DNA from 4 places in the Streptomyces sp. NPDC048337 genome. Region 2 is predicted to be linked to each of the others. Evidence: riboswitches for the same ligand, from Rfam matches in the RefSeq annotation. Region 2 holds a riboswitch; each other region holds the start of a gene.
What was found. A riboswitch is a leader RNA that binds a small molecule or an ion and turns the genes downstream of it on or off. The one in region 2 is predicted to bind cobalamin.
Positions count from the first base shown of each region.

Region 1: another riboswitch for cobalamin. It lies ahead of ACGFYU_RS25870 (ribonucleoside-diphosphate reductase subunit alpha); the one in region 2 lies ahead of ACGFYU_RS09585 (ABC transporter substrate-binding protein).
Region 3: another riboswitch for cobalamin. It lies ahead of ACGFYU_RS24455 (energy-coupling factor ABC transporter permease); the one in region 2 lies ahead of ACGFYU_RS09585 (ABC transporter substrate-binding protein).
Region 4: another riboswitch for cobalamin. It lies ahead of cobN (cobaltochelatase subunit CobN); the one in region 2 lies ahead of ACGFYU_RS09585 (ABC transporter substrate-binding protein).

Region 1 covers NZ_JBICYR010000018.1:3,981-8,168, reverse strand. Annotated here, with positions in the region: gene ACGFYU_RS25870 (ribonucleoside-diphosphate reductase subunit alpha) at 1-1,597, opposite strand, end outside; cobalamin riboswitch at 1,738-1,869, opposite strand; gene ACGFYU_RS25865 (GNAT family N-acetyltransferase) at 1,914-2,414, opposite strand; gene ACGFYU_RS25860 (Uma2 family endonuclease) at 2,493-3,077, shown strand; gene ACGFYU_RS25855 (CstA-like transporter-associated (seleno)protein) at 3,132-3,326, opposite strand; gene ACGFYU_RS25850 (carbon starvation CstA family protein) at 3,326-4,188, opposite strand, start outside.
Region 2 covers NZ_JBICYR010000004.1:336,493-340,680, reverse strand. Annotated here, with positions in the region: gene ACGFYU_RS09595 (ABC transporter ATP-binding protein) at 1-111, opposite strand, end outside; gene ACGFYU_RS09590 (iron ABC transporter permease) at 108-1,220, opposite strand; gene ACGFYU_RS09585 (ABC transporter substrate-binding protein) at 1,217-2,434, opposite strand; cobalamin riboswitch at 2,684-2,869, opposite strand; gene ACGFYU_RS09580 (hypothetical protein) at 3,105-3,533, shown strand; partial or broken gene ACGFYU_RS09575 (slipin family protein) at 4,099-4,188, shown strand, end outside.
Region 3 covers NZ_JBICYR010000016.1:87,717-91,904, reverse strand. Annotated here, with positions in the region: gene ACGFYU_RS24470 (ATP-binding cassette domain-containing protein) at 27-848, opposite strand; gene cbiQ (cobalt ECF transporter T component CbiQ) at 845-1,594, opposite strand; gene ACGFYU_RS24460 (energy-coupling factor ABC transporter substrate-binding protein) at 1,597-1,935, opposite strand; gene ACGFYU_RS24455 (energy-coupling factor ABC transporter permease) at 1,932-2,612, opposite strand; cobalamin riboswitch at 2,642-2,865, opposite strand; gene ACGFYU_RS24450 (flavodoxin family protein) at 2,930-3,643, shown strand; gene ACGFYU_RS24445 (hypothetical protein) at 3,640-4,164, opposite strand.
Region 4 covers NZ_JBICYR010000008.1:5,278-9,465, reverse strand. Annotated here, with positions in the region: gene ACGFYU_RS15500 (precorrin-8X methylmutase) at 1-538, opposite strand, end outside; gene ACGFYU_RS15495 (cobalamin biosynthesis protein CobG) at 535-1,743, opposite strand; cobalamin riboswitch at 2,321-2,479, shown strand; gene cobN (cobaltochelatase subunit CobN) at 2,512-4,188, shown strand, end outside.

The DNA of each region.
Region 1 (4,188 bases), on a different contig from region 2:
CGGGGGAGTCGAAGGGGAGCCGCAGCTTGAAGAAGACGTCCTGGAGGCCCATCGCGCCCAGGCCCACCGGACGCCACTTGGCGTTGGAGCGGCCGGCCTGCTCGGTCGGGTAGAAGTTGATGTCCACGACGCGGTCGAGGAAGGTGACCGCCGTGCGGACGGTCTCGTCCAGGCGCTCCCAGTCCAGCTCCCCGTCGGCCACGAAGGCGCCCAGGTTGACCGAGCCGAGGTTGCAGACGGCGGTCTCGCCGTCGTTGGTGACCTCGATGATCTCGGTGCAGAGGTTGGAGGAGTGGACCACCGTGCCGGGCAGCGCGGTCTGGTTCGCGGTCCGGTTGGAGGCGTCCTTGAAGGTCATCCAGCCCTGGCCGGTCTGCGCGAGGGTGCGCATCATGCGGCCGTACAGGTCGCGGGCCGGCATGGTCTTCTTCGCGAGCCCGGCCGCCTCGGCCTTGACGTAGGCGGCGTCGAAGTCCGCGCCGTACAGGTCGACCAGCTCGGGGACGTCGGCCGGGGAGAACAGCGACCAGTCGGCGTCGGCGTTCACGCGGCGCATGAACTCGTCCGGGATCCAGTGGGCGAGGTTCAGGTTGTGCGTGCGGCGCTGGTCCTCGCCGGTGTTGTCGCGGAGCTCCAGGAACTCCTCGATGTCCGCGTGCCAGGTCTCCAGGTAGACGGCGGCGGCGCCCTTGCGGCGGCCGCCCTGGTTCACGGCGGCGACGGAGGCGTCGAGGGTCTTCAGGAACGGCACGATGCCGTTGGAGTGGCCGTTCGTACCGCGGATCAGCGAACCGCGGGCGCGGATGCGGGAGTACGAGAGGCCGATGCCGCCGGCGTGCTTGGAGAGGCGGGCGACCTGGTGGTAGCGGTCGTAGATCGAGTCGAGCTCGTCCAGCGGGGAGTCCAGCAGGTAGCAGGAGGACATCTGCGGGTGCCGGGTGCCGGAGTTGAAGAGCGTGGGGGAGGACGGCAGGTAGTCGAGGCGGCTCATCAGCCGGTAGAGGGAGGCGACTTCCTCGACGGCGCGCACGCTCTCGTCCTCCGCGAGGCCGCAGGCCACGCGCAGCATGAAGTACTGCGGGGTCTCGATGACCTGGCGGGTGATCGGGTGGCGCAGCAGGTAGCGGCTGTGCAGGGTGCGCAGGCCGAAGAAGCCGAAGCGGTCGTCGGCGCCCTCGGCGAGGGTGTGCTCCACCAGCGCGTCGAGGCGGCTCGCGTGGATCCGTACGAACTCGGCCGTGCGGTCGGCGATGAGGCCCTCGCGGTGGCCGACCTCGACGGAGGTGGAGAAGGAGGTGGCACCCTGGCCCGCGGCCTCGTCGGCCACGGCCAGCGTCAGCAGCCGGGCGGCGAGCTTGGAGTACGCCGGGTCCTCGGAGATCAGGCCGGCGGCGGACTCGGTGGCCAGCCCGCGCAGTTCGGCCTCGTCGGCGGCGGAGCTGCGGCCGCGCAGCGCGGCGGCGGCCACCCGGCCGGGGTCGGTGTCGGGGAGGTCGGCCGTCAGCTCGGTGAGGGTACGCAGCAGCGTGGCCCCCGGGCCCTCGGTGTTGTCGCCAGAAGTGGACTCGGCGCGCGGTGCGGAAGGCGCGATGGTCACGGCGGGAGCTCTCCCTCGCTCGGCCCGGCGTCGGTGGGCAGGGCACGGGGAGGCGCATGCGGGCGTGGCAGGTACGCGTACACCGCATGGCGTCCACCGGCCCAACCGCGAGGCCCGGACGTATCGGCACCCGGTTCGGTCGAGCCGGGCGCACCGTCGGCAGGTCTTCGGACTTGCGAGTACACCGATGGGTGTACTTCATACCGTTGCGGGACAGTTCCGGATTCACACCGGATTCCCCTGCGGCGACAGCGAGCATGAGCATACATGTGGGGGCCGCCTCGTGTGTGACCCCCTAGATGTTGTGTCGCCGCGGCTACAGTTCGAGACCGTACGTAAGCAGAGTGAGGCCGGGGAAGGGCTCCCAGTCCCGCGCGGGGGTCCGTACGAAGCCGAGGCGTTCGTAGATCCGGTGGGCGGCCGGCATGTCGTCCGACGTGGACAGCACGAGGTGCCGTACGCCGTCGAGGGCCCGGGCGCGGTCGATGCAGGCCCGCACGAGCGCCTCGCCGGCCCCCTGCCCGCGGCCCTCCCGGGCGACGGCCAGCATCCGGAACTCCGCCTCTCCCTCCCCGGCGATGTCGCAGTACGCGCTGCCTGGCGGGGCGAAGGCCACACCGCCGAGCAGCCGGCCGTCGCTGCGCGCGGCGACGAGTATCTCGCTGTGGGCGGCCCGCCCGGCCACGTCCCGCAGCCGGGCGAGGTACGGGTCCTCCTCGCCGTAGGTGAGCAGCCCGTCCCCGAGGTAGGCCCGCGCGGTGATCTCCCCGAGCTCCTCGTATTCCTCCGGCAGCGCTTCCCTGATCACGATGTCCATGCGGTCGAGTGTGCCGGACGCCTGTCGGTGCCCGGCGCTATCGTCGGAGACAGCACCGTCGAGGAAGGCGAGCGAGGCATGAGCGTCATGACCGAACGTCCCCACCTGTCGACCGAGTCCTTCGAGCACCTGGCCCGCATAGCCGCCCGCGAGGAAGAGGGGCTGCGACTGGAATTCATCGGTGGGGTGCTGAGGAGCAAGGCCATGCCAGACGGGGACCACGGGCGGATCATCGTGTGGCTGTCCCGGATCTGTATGCAGCACCACCCGGACTTCTGGCTGCACCAAGGGCAGGGGATCAAGGCGGAACAGTACCGGGAGGGCCGCGCGATTCCGGACGGGGTTCTGGCGCACGAGGACGCGTTCGTCGGGCAGGGTGACTGGGCGGAACCGGGCCCGATCCTGATGGCCGTCGAGGTGACCTCGTGGGACTCCGACACCGAGCAGCGTGACCGGGTCGAGAAGCCGCGCGCTTATGCGGAGACCGGCATCCCCGTCTACCTGCTCATCGACCGGCTCAAGTGCCAGGTGCTCGTCCACAGCGACCCGGACGGCGGCCGCTACGAGACCGTGCGCACCGTTCCCTTCGGCAGGGAGGTCAAGCTTCCCGACCCCGTCGGCATCACCCTCCAGACCGAGCGCCTCAAGGACTGGGTGCGCTGACCCCGCACGCGCCGAAGGGCCCCGCCGGGGAACGGCGGGGCCCTTCGTACGTGTTCAGCAGCAGCGGAAGCCCTCGCGGGGGTCCGCCTCGCGCGAGTCCGTGCGGGCCCGTTCGAAGGCGCGCCGGGTCAGGACCTCGGCGGCCGGGTCGTGGGAGCGGGCGTGGGCGACGTAGCGGTCGTACGCCGCCTCGCCCGAGAACTCCCGTACGTAGTACCGGGCCCGCGCCAGCGCGCTGCGCACGCTCATCAGGCCACCGGCTCCTTCGGGCGCCCGCCGCCCGAGTCGAGGCCCGCCGTGGCGAGCTCCGCCCGCTCCTCGGCGGTCGGGATCAGCCCGGCCGGGGCGATGATCTTCGACTCGGTCCACGGGACCTCGGAGAGCTTCACGGACTCGGGGCTGCTGATGGCCTTGAAGCAGGTCCGGGCCGCGTCCGCCAGCACGATGATGATCAGGAGCGCGAACAGCGCGGACAGCGCGCCGTCCACCGTGGCGTTGGTGACCACGGTGTGCATGTCGTCCATGTTCTTCGCGGGCGGCAGCACCTTCCCCGCGTCGATCCCGCTCTGGTACTTGTCGCGCTGGGCGAAGAAGCCGACCTTCACGTCCTCCGAGAAGATCTTCTGGTAGCTCGCGGTGAGCGTGACGGCCACGTCCCACGCCAGCGGAACGCCCGTCACCCAGGCCCACTTCAGCCGGCCGGACTTGACCAGCAGCGTGGTGCAGACGGCCAGGGCCACGGCCGCGAGCAGCTGGTTCGCGATGCCGAACAGCGGGAAGAGCTGGTTGATGCCGCCCAGCGGGTCCTTGATGCCGACCCACAGGAAGTAGCCCCAGCCGCCGACGACGATGGCGCTCGCCAGCCAGACGCCCGGCTTCCAGCTGACGTTCTTGAAGGACTTGTGCACGTTGCCGAGGGTGTCCTGGAGCATGAACCGCCCGACGCGGGTGCCCGCGTCGACCGTCGTCAGGATGAACAGCGCCTCGAACATGATGGCGAAGTGGTACCAGAAGGCCTTCATGCCGGCGCCGCCGATGACGGCCGAGAAGATCTCCGACATTCCGAGTGCGAAGGTCGGCGCGCCGCCCGTACGGGACAGCAGGCTGGCCT
Region 2 (4,188 bases):
GCGCGGCGACCGGGTGCGGTAGCCGACGGCGAGCCCCTGGGTGACCAGGCCGCCGGTCCGGTCCGGTCGGTCGGCCGTGTCCGTGACGGGTCCGGTCATCGTGTCGGTCACGAGGCCACTCCTTGTACGCCGCGACGGCTGCGGATCAGGAACGCGATGACGACGGGGGCGCCGAACAGTGAGGTGATGGCGTTGAGCGGCAGCACGGAATCCGTGCCGGGCGGCTGGCTCAGCAGCGCGCACGCCAGCGCGAGGAAGGCCCCGGCGAGCATGGACGCCGGGATGAGCGCCCGGTGGTCCGAGGTCCCCAGCGCCACCCGCGTCAGATGCGGCACCGCGAGGCCCAGGAAGGCGACGGGGCCGCAGAACGCGGTCGCCGCGCCCGCCAGCAGCGACGTGCCGAGCAGGGCCAGATCGCGGCTGCGCCGCACGTTCAGCCCCATGGTGCGGGCGTAGTCCTCGCCGAGCAGCAGGGCGTTGAGGCGTTTCGCGGTCAGCAGCGCGGTCAGCAGGCCGGCACCGATGACGGGCAGCATGACCTGGAGGTCGGGCCAGGTCGTGGCGCTGAAGCTGCCCAGGCCCCACATGACGAACTGCTGGGCGCGTTCGGGACGGGCGTAGACGAGCATCACGCCGACCACGGCGGTGGCCGCCGACCCGATCATGACACCGATGACGAGCAGGGTGACGGCCGACTGGACCCATCGCGAGAGCAGCAGTACGAGGGCCAGCACGGCGGCGGCGCCGAGCGAGGCGGCCAGGACGACGCCCCCACGCCCCAGTCCGGCGAGGTTTCCGGTGAAGCTTCCGGCCACCCCGCCGGTGCCGACCACCACGGCGGCGACGCCCATGCTCGCGCCCGAACTCACCCCGAGGGAGAACGGGTCGGCCAGCGCGTTGCGGAACAAGGTCTGCATCTGTGCGCCCGCCACCGCCAGGGCGGCACCGACGGCGGCGGCGGTCAGCGCGCGCGGCAGCCGCACCTGCTCGACGATCACCGTCCATCGCGGGTCCTCGGCGGTGCCGCCGAACAGGATCCGCACCACCTCCGCGACCGGCACCGGGTGGGAGCCGGTCGCGATGGTGAGGACGAACAGCGTGGCGGTACCGGCCGCGAGGGCGAGGACGACGGCGAGGCGCCGCCGCCCCGCCCGCAGCGGCCGCGGGGCGTCGGGGGCATCCGGGACGGCGGTCGGCGCGGTTGCCGTGTGCGTCGTCACGCCTTCGGCACCGGCTGGTAGAAGGTGAACGTGTGGTCCTTCGCCTGGTCCGGGTGCATCAGCGCGAAGAGGTCGGCGAGGACCAGGTCAGGGCGCAGCACGCCGCGCTCGAAGTAGTCGTTGCCGCCGCCGGAGCCGAGCGCCTTGGTGTTCGTCCAGACCGCACCGCCGGAGAGAGCCTTCAACTGCCCGTACCGGTTGTCCGCCTTCACCGCGTCGGCGGTGGACTTCCACTTCTGGTCGGCGATCCAGACCGGGGCCTCGCCGCCCTTGGCGTACACGGCCTCGAAGTTCAGCTGCAGGTTGCCGGTGCCCGCCTCGCCGGCCCAGGGGTAGGTGCCGCCCGCGTCCTTGATCAGCTGGGCGGCGTAGCTGCCGCCGGCGGGCATGTACCAGGTGCCCTGATACATCGTGCCGGGCAGGATTTCGACGGCCTTGCCCTCCTTTACCGCCTGTGCGCCCTTCTCGGCGACCTTCCGGTAGTCGGTCTCGATGGTGTCGAAGACCTCGCCGGCTCGCTGCTCCGCCCCGGTGAGCGCGGCCATCGCCTTGACCCACTCGGCGCGGCCGAGCGGACTGGCCTCCAGCCACTCGGCGTTGGCGACGACGGCGATTCCGGCCTGGCGCAGCTTCGGGTACTGCGGGTCGTCGGTGCCCTGGGTCATCAGTACATCCGGCTTGGCGCCGATGACCGTCTCGGCGTTGAGCGTACGGTCCTTGGCGTACTCGGTGACCTTCCCTGCCTTCACCCGCTCGATCACCTGGGCGGAGGAGATGGTCGCGGTGCTCGCCACCCCCGTCAGCACGTCGAGGGCGCCGGTCTCGGTGAGCAGCGGCAGGTGGGTGGTGGAGGCGGAGTACAGGCTCTTGACCGGAACCGTGACCTGCTGCGCGGACGCCAGCTCACCGGTCAACTCCGGCTTTGGCGCACCGCACTTGACCAGGACGTACGACTCGGGCTTCCCCTTGGGGAAGGGCTCGTTGACGGTGAGCACCTGGTAGCTCTTCTCGTACCGGAGCGTGAAGTTCTTGGCGTGCTCCACCGTCGACTTGACCGGGAAGTAGTCCTTGGCCGGGTCGAAGTCCTTGATGCAACCCTCCCCGGCGGCCTGGGCCTTGGCGTCGGCGGGCGGGCCGGCGTCGCTGCCGCACGCGGTGAGCGTGAGGGCGGCGGCGAGGAAGGCCACCACGGCTGCCTGACGGCGACTGGGCATGGCGGATCGTACGGACAAGGTGACTCCTGGTGACGTTCATGGGCAGTGCGCAGCACTGGTACGCAGGGCACGTGATGCGGGCGTACGGGAAGGAACCCGCTGGGGGAGGGGGTCGTCAGAACCTGAGGGAACGGGCGCAGGAATCAACCCGGGCAGGCCGGCTCCGAAGAACCGCGGGCAGCGTGAAGCCGCCACCGCACATACGCAGGCACACGGGTGCCACCGCCTCTCCTGGGGAAATCCGCCCCGTACATCGAGGTGCGACGGCGTGAGTCTCCTGACTCGGGATCACGGCTTCTCCGGCCTTCCCACCCCCGGATGGGGCGGTGGCCATGGGTGGAGTCGCTCCCCCTACACAGTGGCGGTACCGTGCCGGAATCTCACCGGCTTCCTCGTTCCGCCGTCGCTTGTCGGACGGAAGCATCGCAGAACCGGCCGCAGCCCCGCCAGACCCACAACTGTGCGACCGGCCACAGCGCGTGGTCGTCGGGCTCGGGGGAGCCCGCCCGGAGCTCTGCCTCAGCGAGCTCGTGGCGCGCATGGCACCCAATAGGTCTAGACAACAAACAAGCCCCAGGTCGCTGACCTGGGGCTTTGCTATGGAGCCTGTCGTTCTGCCGGGACGGGGCGCTAGGTTCGGCCCGTCATCAGCGACCGACCAGGGGGAACGATGCGCATCCGTCATGCCCTGCCGACCGCCGCGGCCGCCGCCGCGGTCGTCCTCGCGCTTCCAGGCACCGCCCACGCCGCTACCGGATCCGCCTCGGTGACCAGCGGATACGGCACGGCGAGCGCCTCGTGGACGTGGGCAGGCCCGGGCAGCCTGTCCAACATTAACCTCACCGTCCGCGACACCAAGTGCAATGCCAACCCGGTGTACGCGAAGTTCAAGGTCTACCGGACGAACGGTCAGTACTGGACAACCTCGACGCTCCGCTACGACTACAACGGCTGCAACGGGAGCGGGACGCCGCACAATGGCCTGAGCCTCTCGGACGGCTACAACATCGCCAACATCGCACTCATCATCTGCAACGAGGAGTGGGGCACCGACCCCTGCTCCGAGGGCTCCAAATCCGCCCGCAACCCCCTCGCCTGAGGGCCGGAGCGGCAGGGCGTCCGCCCCTCGGGGTACCGGGGGCGGGCGCCCGTACAGGTTGTCGTGCGCGAATGACGGAAACCCGGGGCTATGAACTGGCCCAGATCAACATATCCCGCCCCACCACGCGCAACCTCCGCAACAGCCATGCACGCGGGGCAAGTCAGCCTCTCGAGATCGCCCTACTATCCCTTCCGGCCGTATCTCGGCTGACCCCGGTATTGGTCCGTACGGGCCGACGCCTGCCCAAGGGGCCGCGGGGGGAGCGAGAATCTGACCGACGTGCTCGATGGCAACAGTGCGTGGCCCCTCTGCGGCCCCGGCACCAGACTGACCTACGGGCTCAACGTCCCAACGAGCTACCGGCATCGGCGGGCAGGCGCCGCAGCCATGTTTTCACGCCGGCAAGACGCACCCGAAGGGATCAGGGGGACTGACCTGCGGAAACATCCGAAAGCTAGATGTCGGACTTGGGTATGGTCCGAAGCGTAAGGAAACTCCCGGTTTGTCTGCTCCCTGCCGCTCATCGCAGGTCAAGGGCGGGCTGCGCAGAGTACAACCATCGGCCTCACGGATCACGGCCGATACGCCGGAGGCGATGCAGTTGCGCTTGCTGCAGACGGTGGTCGAGGTGGCGGCGGAGAAGAACTCCACC
Region 3 (4,188 bases), on a different contig from region 2:
TTTGTCCGGCCCCGCGGACGGGACGGTCAGCGCCACGTGGACAGGGATTCCGGGAGGCGGGGGCCGGGGGCGTCGGCGGCGAGGAAGCCGTGGGTACGGAGGAAGGCCGTCACCGCCGGGGACCAGGCCTGGCGGAGGCCCGCCTCGGCCAGGAGGGCCGGGTCCGAGAGGAGGACCTCGGCCGGGCCCGTGCGGATCCCGCCCGGGGTGAGGACCGCCGCGTCGTCGGCCCAGCGGACCGCCAGCTCCACGTCGTGGGTGGCCATGACCACCGTGGTGCCCGCCGAACGCAGGCCCGAGAGGGCGTCCAGCAGCCGCTCCTGCCCGTCCGGATCCAGCCCCGCCGTCGGCTCGTCCAGGATCAGCACCCGCGGAGCCATCGCCACCGCCCCCGCGATCGCCGCCCGCTTGCGCTGCCCGTAGGAGAGCAGGTGCGTCGGCCGGTCCCGCAGCGCCGTGATGTCCAGCGCGGCCAGGGCCGACTCGACGCGCTCGTGGACCTCCGGCAACGGCAGGCCCAGGTTCATCGGCCCGAAGGACACGTCCTGCTCCACCGAGGCCGCGAACAGCTGGTCGTCCGGGTCCTGGACCACCAGCTGGACCGCGGTCCGCAGCCGGGTCAGGCCGGCCCGGTCGTGGGCCACCGCCGCGCCGTCGAGGTGCAGCGCGCCCGAGCCCGGCCGCAGGCCCCCGCTCAGCAGCCGCATCAGGGTGGTCTTGCCGCTGCCGTTGCGGCCCAGCAGCACCAGCGCGCGGCCCTCGGCGATCCCGAAGTCCACCCCGGACAGCACGGCGGGCCCGTCCTCGTACGCGTAGCCCGCGCCCACCAGTTCCACCAACGGCCTCACAGGTACAGCTCCTTCAGTACGAGGGTCACGGCCACCAGGGCCGCCAGAAGCGCCGCCGACGCGGCCAGGAACCGCCAGGACAGCGCGGACTCCGGTACGAGCACCCGCAGCGCGCCGTCGTAGCCGCGCCCGGCCAGGCCCGACTGGAGCCGAGCCGCGCGGTCGAAGGCCCGTACGAAAGAGGTCGCCGCGAGCCCGGCCAGCGAACGCCACGCCGCCGCCCGGCCGGTGGTGCCCAGCCGGGCCGCCTGCGCCTGGCGGACGCGGGCGAGGGAGTCCAGCAGCAGGAACCCGATGCGGTACATGACCAGGGCCACGTCGACCACCGGGGCCGGCACCCCCGCCCGGACCAGCCGCGGCAGCACGTCGGAGACCGGGGTGGTGAAAGCGAACAGCAGCACGCCGAGCGAGGCCGCGGAGGTGCGCAGCAGCAGCTCCACCGCCTGCCGGGGGCCGTCGGGGGCCAGTGCGACGAGCCCGTCGGGCCCGCCCACGGCGAACAGCAGCGGCAGCGCCCCCGTGAAGCAGAAGCCGAGCGGGATCCGGAAGGCCCGCCACAGCTGCCGCCCCGTGACCCCGGCGGGGCCGAGCAGCACGGCGAGCGTGGCGGCGGCGACCACCGGCCCGCCGGGCCACGGCGGCAGGCACACCGCCGTGACCGTCAGCCCGATCCCCAGCAGGGCCTTCTCCAGCGGGTGCCGGTGCCGCCAGCGGCTGCCGTGCGCGGCCGCGTCGATCGGCAGCACCCCTACGCCTCCGGGGCGGGCGCGGACGAGGCGGCCTCCGCTGCCGCCGCCCCCTGGCGGCGGCCCTTGCGGACGCCGAAGTAGTACGCGAGCACGCCCGCGCCCAGGGCCGCCTGGAGGGCGAACAGCGCCGACTCGATCTCCCCGGACGGGGGTTCGTACAGCGGCGAGAACCACGGCTCGTAGTCCGGCTTCAGCTCGGTGATGGCCGCCTCCGCCTGCGCGTCGGCGCCCGCGAACGGCTCCTCCTTGTCGTCGCCGAGCCCCAGCGCGAGCGGGAGTACGGCCAGCGCCGCCACCAGGAACAGCAGCAGGGTGTTGATCTTCGCGTTCCGGCTCATCGGGCCGTCGCCTCCTTCAGCTTCGCGACGCCGAGGCGGACCAGGTCCGACCGGCTGGACCGCATCAGCAGCCGCATCACGAGCACGGTCAGCAGGCCCTCGCTCACCGCGAGCGGGAGCTGGGTGACCGCGAAGATCCCGCCGAACTTCCCGAGCGCGCCGAGGAAGCCCGTCACCGGGTCCGGGAAGGCGAGCGCCAGCTGCACCGAGGTCACGCAGTAGGTGACCAGGTCGGCGAAGAAGGCGCCGAAGAACACGGTCACCATCAGCGGCACGTCGAGGCCGCGCAGCAGCCGGTAGACGCCGTACCCCGCCCACGGCCCGGCGATCGCCATGGAGAAGACGTTGGCGCCGAGGGTGGTCAGCCCGCCGTGCGCCAGCAGCAGCGCCTGGAAGAGCAGGGTGATCGTGCCGAGCACGGCCATGATCGGTGGCCGGAAGAGGATGGCCCCGAGCCCGGTGCCGGTCGGGTGCGAGCAACTGCCCGTCACGGAGGGGATCTTCAGCGCGGACAGGACGAAGGTGAACGCTCCGGACGCCCCGAGCAGCAGGGTGCTCTCCGGATTGGCCTTCACCTCGCGGCTCAGGGCGCGGACACCGTGTACGACGAAGGGGGCGGACGCGGCGCCCCAGGCGACCGCGTGCAAGGGGGGCAGGAAGCCCTCGGCTATGTGCATGTGTGGGGAAGACCTCTCCAGCACCTCGTGGATGGACAGCGCGCCCCGGCCGGTCTCCTGGCTCACGGGTACTGATGCCCGGGCTCCGCCTTCCCGGGCCGTGCGGTCTCCCGCGCGGGCCCAGTGGCTTCCCGCTGGGGGCACCTCCCGGACGGAGTCTGGGGGAGAGTGGAGCCGGACTTCCCGATCACAGTGGCGAGGGCCGCACCGGTTTCCCACCGGTTTCCCGAACACCAAGGCCCACTGACCCTATCCCGGATGTCCCGGATGGGTGCGCTCCGGTGGCGGCGCCGGCCCGATCCGCCCAGTGTGAAGGGGTGGCAGCCGACTACTCGTACCCGGACCTGACCGCCGTCTACGTGAACTGCACGCTCAAGCGCTCGCCCGAGACCAGCAACACCGAGGGCCTGATCGACAAGAGCCGCGCCGTCATGGAGTCGGCCGGCGTCCGGACCTCGCTCATCCGGGCCGTCGACCACGACATCGCGACGGGCGTCTGGCCGGACATGACCGACCACGGCTGGGAGAGCGACCAGTGGCCGGTGCTCTACAGCCAGATCATGGACGCCGACATCCTCGTGCTGTGCGGCCCGATCTGGCTGGGCGACAACAGCTCGGTGATGAAGCAGGTCATCGAGCGGCTCTACGCCTGCTCCTCGCTCCTGAACGAGCAGGGCCAGTACGCCTATTACGGACGCGTCGGCGGTGCGCTGATCACCGGCAACGAGGACGGCGTCAAACACTGCGCCATGAACATCCTCTACAGCCTCCAGCACCTCGGCTACGCGATCCCGCCGCAGGCCGACGCGGGCTGGATCGGCGAGGCCGGACCCGGGCCCTCCTACCTCGACCCGGGCTCGGGCGGCCCCGAGAACGACTTCACCAACCGGAACACCACCTTCATGTCCTGGAACCTGATGCACCTGGCCGCCCTCCTCAAGCGGGCGGGCGGGATTCCGGCGCACGGCAACCAGCGCTCACTGTGGGACGCCGGCTGCCGTTTCGACTTCCCCAATCCCGAGCACCGCTAGCACCGGTTGGTGTGCGCGAAGTCCACGACGAACCGGTCGGGCGAGTGCAGCGTGAAGGTGCGGTAGTACGGATTCGTGGCGAAGGCGGCGCCGAAGGTGACGTACCCCTCGAAGTCGCCGGTCAGGGCGAGGCCCTTGAGCTGGGGGAGGAAGATCTTCTGGAGCTTGGGCCCCTTGTAGACGCTGTGCCCCGCGTCGTCGTGCGCGGCGGCGGGGTTCAGCCGGATCTGCAGGAAGAACTTCCCGGCCAGCGGGACGGGCTTGCCGGACCCGTCGTAGACCAGGTGGGAGACGGGAGTGACGGTGACCGAGGGGAGGCCCCCCTTGAGGTCGATGACGAGCCGGTCGTAGGTGGGGTGCCCGCCCCAGCGGGCATTGACGACGAGCGGCGTCTGGGTCTGGGCCGGTGCGCGACCGGCGGCGGCCGTCGTGGCCGAGGCCGGAGCTACGAGGGAGAGCCCGGCGGCGAGCAGCACCCCGGAGGTCACGGCGGTGAGCCGGTGCAGGCGCGGATGGATCATGACGTCCCCTCGATTCTGAAGAGG
Region 4 (4,188 bases), on a different contig from region 2:
CGTCCTTGGACTCGGCGGCGCCGATGAAGCCGACGGGGACGCCGATGACGGCGGCCGGGCGCGGCGCACCCTCCTCGATCATCTCCAGCAGCCGGAAGAGCGCGGTCGGCGCGTTGCCGACGGCGATCACCGAGCCCTCCAACAGGCCCCGGTCACGCCACACTTCGAGGGCGGCGGCACTGCGCGTGGTGCCCATCTTCGCGGCGAGCTCCGGCACGGCCGGGTCGGACAGAGTACAGATCACGTCGTTGCCGGCGGGCAGCCGCTTGCGGGTGACCCCGCTGGCGACCATCTGCACGTCGCACAGGATCGGCGCACCGGCGTGCAGCGCGGCGCGGGCGCGCAGCACGACGTCCGGGGTGTAGCCGAGGTCCTTGGGCAGGTCGGTCATCCCGCAGGCGTGAATCATGCGCACCGCGACGTGCGCGACGGAGGCGGGCAGCCCGGAGAGGTCCGCCTCGGCGCGGATCGTGGCAAAGGACTGGCGGTAGATCGCGGCGCCGTCCTTCTCGTACTCAAACACGGTGTACTCGCTCATTTCTTCACTGCGGGTTCGGACACGGGGGGTTGGTTGCGGGCGGCGGCGAGGGCCGCGGCGAGTTCATGGCGTGCCACCGGGTCCGCGCCGAGCCGGTACCCGTCGGGCGTGGCCACCAGGTCCACCCAGGCGGTGCCGCGCGGATGCCCGCAGCGGCGTTCGCAGCCGGACCAGTGCACCGGCAGCGGCCCCCGCGCCCGCTCGGCGACGGCCCGGGCGTCGGCGCGTACGTCGGCGAGGGACTTGGCGCAGCCGGGGCGGCCGGTGCAGGCGGTGACGGACTCCCAGGGGCTGTCGGGCGAGGTGACGAGCCCGGCGGGGCGGGCGGTGGTGTCGGTGACGAGGATGCTGCGCCAGGGCGTGATCCGCAGCTCGCCGGGCAGTTCCCGCCACTGGGCGGTGCTCAGCCGGCCGAGGGGGATGAGGACACAGAGCGCGTCCCCGTGCACACCGGCCGCGGGCGGATCCGCGTACGGGCGGGGCGCGTCGGCGACGTACCGCGCACGCATGCCGCGCGCCACGAGCCGATCGGCGAACTCGCTCCCCTCCAGGGAGTGTTCATGGGGCAACTCATCGACCCGCCAGGCCCGCGTCCCGGCGGCGGCCGCGGCGTCGAGGAAGTGGAGGGCGGCCTCCAGCCCGGCCCGCGCGGCGTCGGCGGCGGCCACCTCGACGGCGTCCGGCGCCGAGCCGAGCCGGACCAGCACCCGGCCGCCGGGCTGCGCGAGCAGGGTGACGTCGGGGTCGAGGGCGGCCACGTCCCCGCGCCCGTCGTCGACGGCGAACAGGAACCGGCCGGACAGGGCGGCGGCCTTCGGCTCGGCACAGAGCGCCGCGTCCAGCGCACGCACCGAGGCGGGATCGACCATCGGACCGGCGACGATGTTCCGAATCCGCTCATGGCTCGGCCAGGGCAGCAGCCCAACCGCGCCGAGCAGTTCGGCCAGCCCGCCGCCACAACCATCGGCGAGCCCGCGCAACTGCACGTTCCCGCGCGAGGTGAGCTCCAGATACCCGTCCCCGAACCGGTCGGCGGCCTCGGCGAGCGCGGCCGCCTGCGCGGCGTCGAGCAGCCCGCCGGGGATCCGGACCCGCGCCAGGTACCCGTCGTCGGCCGCGTGCAGACGCAGCGCTCCGGGGCAGGCGTCACCGCGCTCCCGTATGACGGGTTCGTCCCGCGATGCGGCGGAAGGGGGCTGGGGCATGGCGGCGAGCATACCCACGATTCCCCTCCCCCGACCTGTGTCCGTCACCACCCCGCCCGCCGGGGTCGGGGCCGGGGTGGGGTGTCGTCCGGGGCTAAAACGAGATGAATTCGGCGCACGCCGCCGCCCGACACCTCACACGCGGAGCAGGCGCCGAACATCGAAGCCCGCCCCGGACGACACCCCACCCCGGCCCCGACCCCGGCCCACCCGGCCGGTGGCCGCCCCAAGAACCCCGCCCCACAACCCGCACCCACCCAACCACACCACCCACACCCAGCCCCGCCGGCGTTCGAGGCGCGGGGCCCGGGGCAGAGCCCCGATCCGTAAGCCGCACCCACCCAGCCACACCACCCACACCCAGCCCCGCCGGCGTTTGAGGCGCGGGGCCCGGGGCAGAGCCCCGGCAACGGAGCCGCACCCGACATCAACCCGCCAACGCCAGCGCGAGCGCAACGGCACCCGACATCAACCCGCCAACGCCAGCGCGAGCGCAACGGCACCCGGAACCCACCCGCCCACGCCAGCGCGAGCGCCCCGACGCCACCACCCCCACTCCCGGCCAGGGAAAAGGCCCCCTAAGATGACCTTCCGGCGGACCACACGGCCCGCCGTCGCCGAGGACGGCGACATGGGAGGAAGCCCGGTGCGATTCCGGCGCGGTCCCGCCACTGTGAACCCGGCAGCCAACGGCCGAAGGGTGAGTCAGGAACTCCCGCTGTCCTCACTGCCCGGGGCGCGGAAACCCCGAGGAAGGCCTGCCGCCGCATGATCCTGCTGCTGTCGACGTCCGACACCGATCTGCTCAGCGCCCGCGCGGCGAACACGGCGGACGGCCCCGTCCCGTACCGGTTCGCGAACCCCTCCCGCCTTCCCCTCGACGACCTCCCCGGCCTCCTCGACGGAGTCGACCTGGTCGTCGTACGCCTCCTCGGCGGCCTCCGCGCCTGGCAGGAGGGCCTCGACCTGCTCCTCGCCCCCGGCCAGACCCGCCCGGTCGTGGTCCTGACCGGCGAACAGGCCCCGGACGCCCAGCTGATGGAGGCCTCCACGGTCCCCATCGGCATCGCCGCCGAGGCGCACGGCTACCTCGCGCACGGCGGCCCCGCCAACCTCGACCAGCTGGCCCGCTTCCTCTCGGACACGGTCCTCCTCACCGGCCACGGCTTCGAGCCCCCCGCCGCCGCCCCCACCTGGGGCCCCCTGGACCGCACCGCGCGGACCACGCGTCCGGCGGACGGCAGCCCGACCGTCGCCGTGCTCTACTACCGCGCGCACCAGATGAGCGGCAACACCGCCTTCGTGCACGCCCTGTCCGAGGCCATCGAGGCCAAGGGCGCGCAGGCGCTCCCCCTCTACGTCTCCTCCCTCCGCACCCCGGAGCCGGAGCTGCTCGCCGCCCTCGACGGGGTCGACGCCGTCGTCACCACCGTCCTCGCGGCCGGCGGCACCCGCCCCGCCACCGCCTCCGCCGGCGGGGACGACGAGTCCTGGGACGCGGGCGCCCTCGCCGCGCTCGGCGTGCCGATCCTCCAGGCCCTCTGCCTGACCGGCTCCCGCTCCACCTGGGAGGAGAACGACGAGGGCCTGTCCCCCCTCGACGCCGCCACCCAGGTCGCCGTGCCCGAGTTCGACGGCCGTCTGATCACCGTCCCGTTCTCCTTCAAGGAGCTCGACGAGGACGGCCTGCCCGCCTACGTGGCCGACCCCGAGCGGGCCGCCCGGGTCGCCGGTATCGCCGTACGCCACGCCCGCCTGCGCCACATCGAACGCCGCGACAAGCGAATCGCCCTCGTCCTCTCCGCGTACCCCACCAAGCACTCCCGTATCGGCAATGCGGTCGGCCTCGACACCCCGGCCAGCGCGGTGGAACTGCTCCGCACGCTCATCGCCGAGGGCTACGACTTCGGCCCCGTCACGGACATCCCCGGCCTGGTCTCAGGCGACGGCGACGAGCTGATCCGCGCCCTGATCGAGGCCGGAGGCCACGACCAGGACTGGCTGACCGAGGAGCAGCTGGCCCGCAACCCGGTCCGCATCCCGGCCGCCGACTACCGCCGCTGGTTCGCCGAACTCCCCGCCGAACTCCGCGAGAGCGTGGAGCAACACTGGGGCGAAGCCCCGGGCACCATGTTCGTGGACCACTCATCAAACCCCGAGGGCGACATCGTCCTGGCGGCCCTGCGCCGCGGGAACCTCCTCATCCTCATCCAGCCGCCCCGCGGCTTCGGCGAGAACCCGATCGCGATCTACCACGACCCGGACCTGCCGCCGTCGCACCACTACCTGGCCGCGTACCGCTGGATCCAGGCGCGCGCGGAGGACGGCGGTTTCGGCGCCGACGCGATGATCCACCTGGGCAAGCACGGCAACCTGGAGTGGCTGCCGGGCAAGAACGCCGGCCTGTCCGCGGCCTGCGCCCCGGACGCCGCACTCGGCGACCTC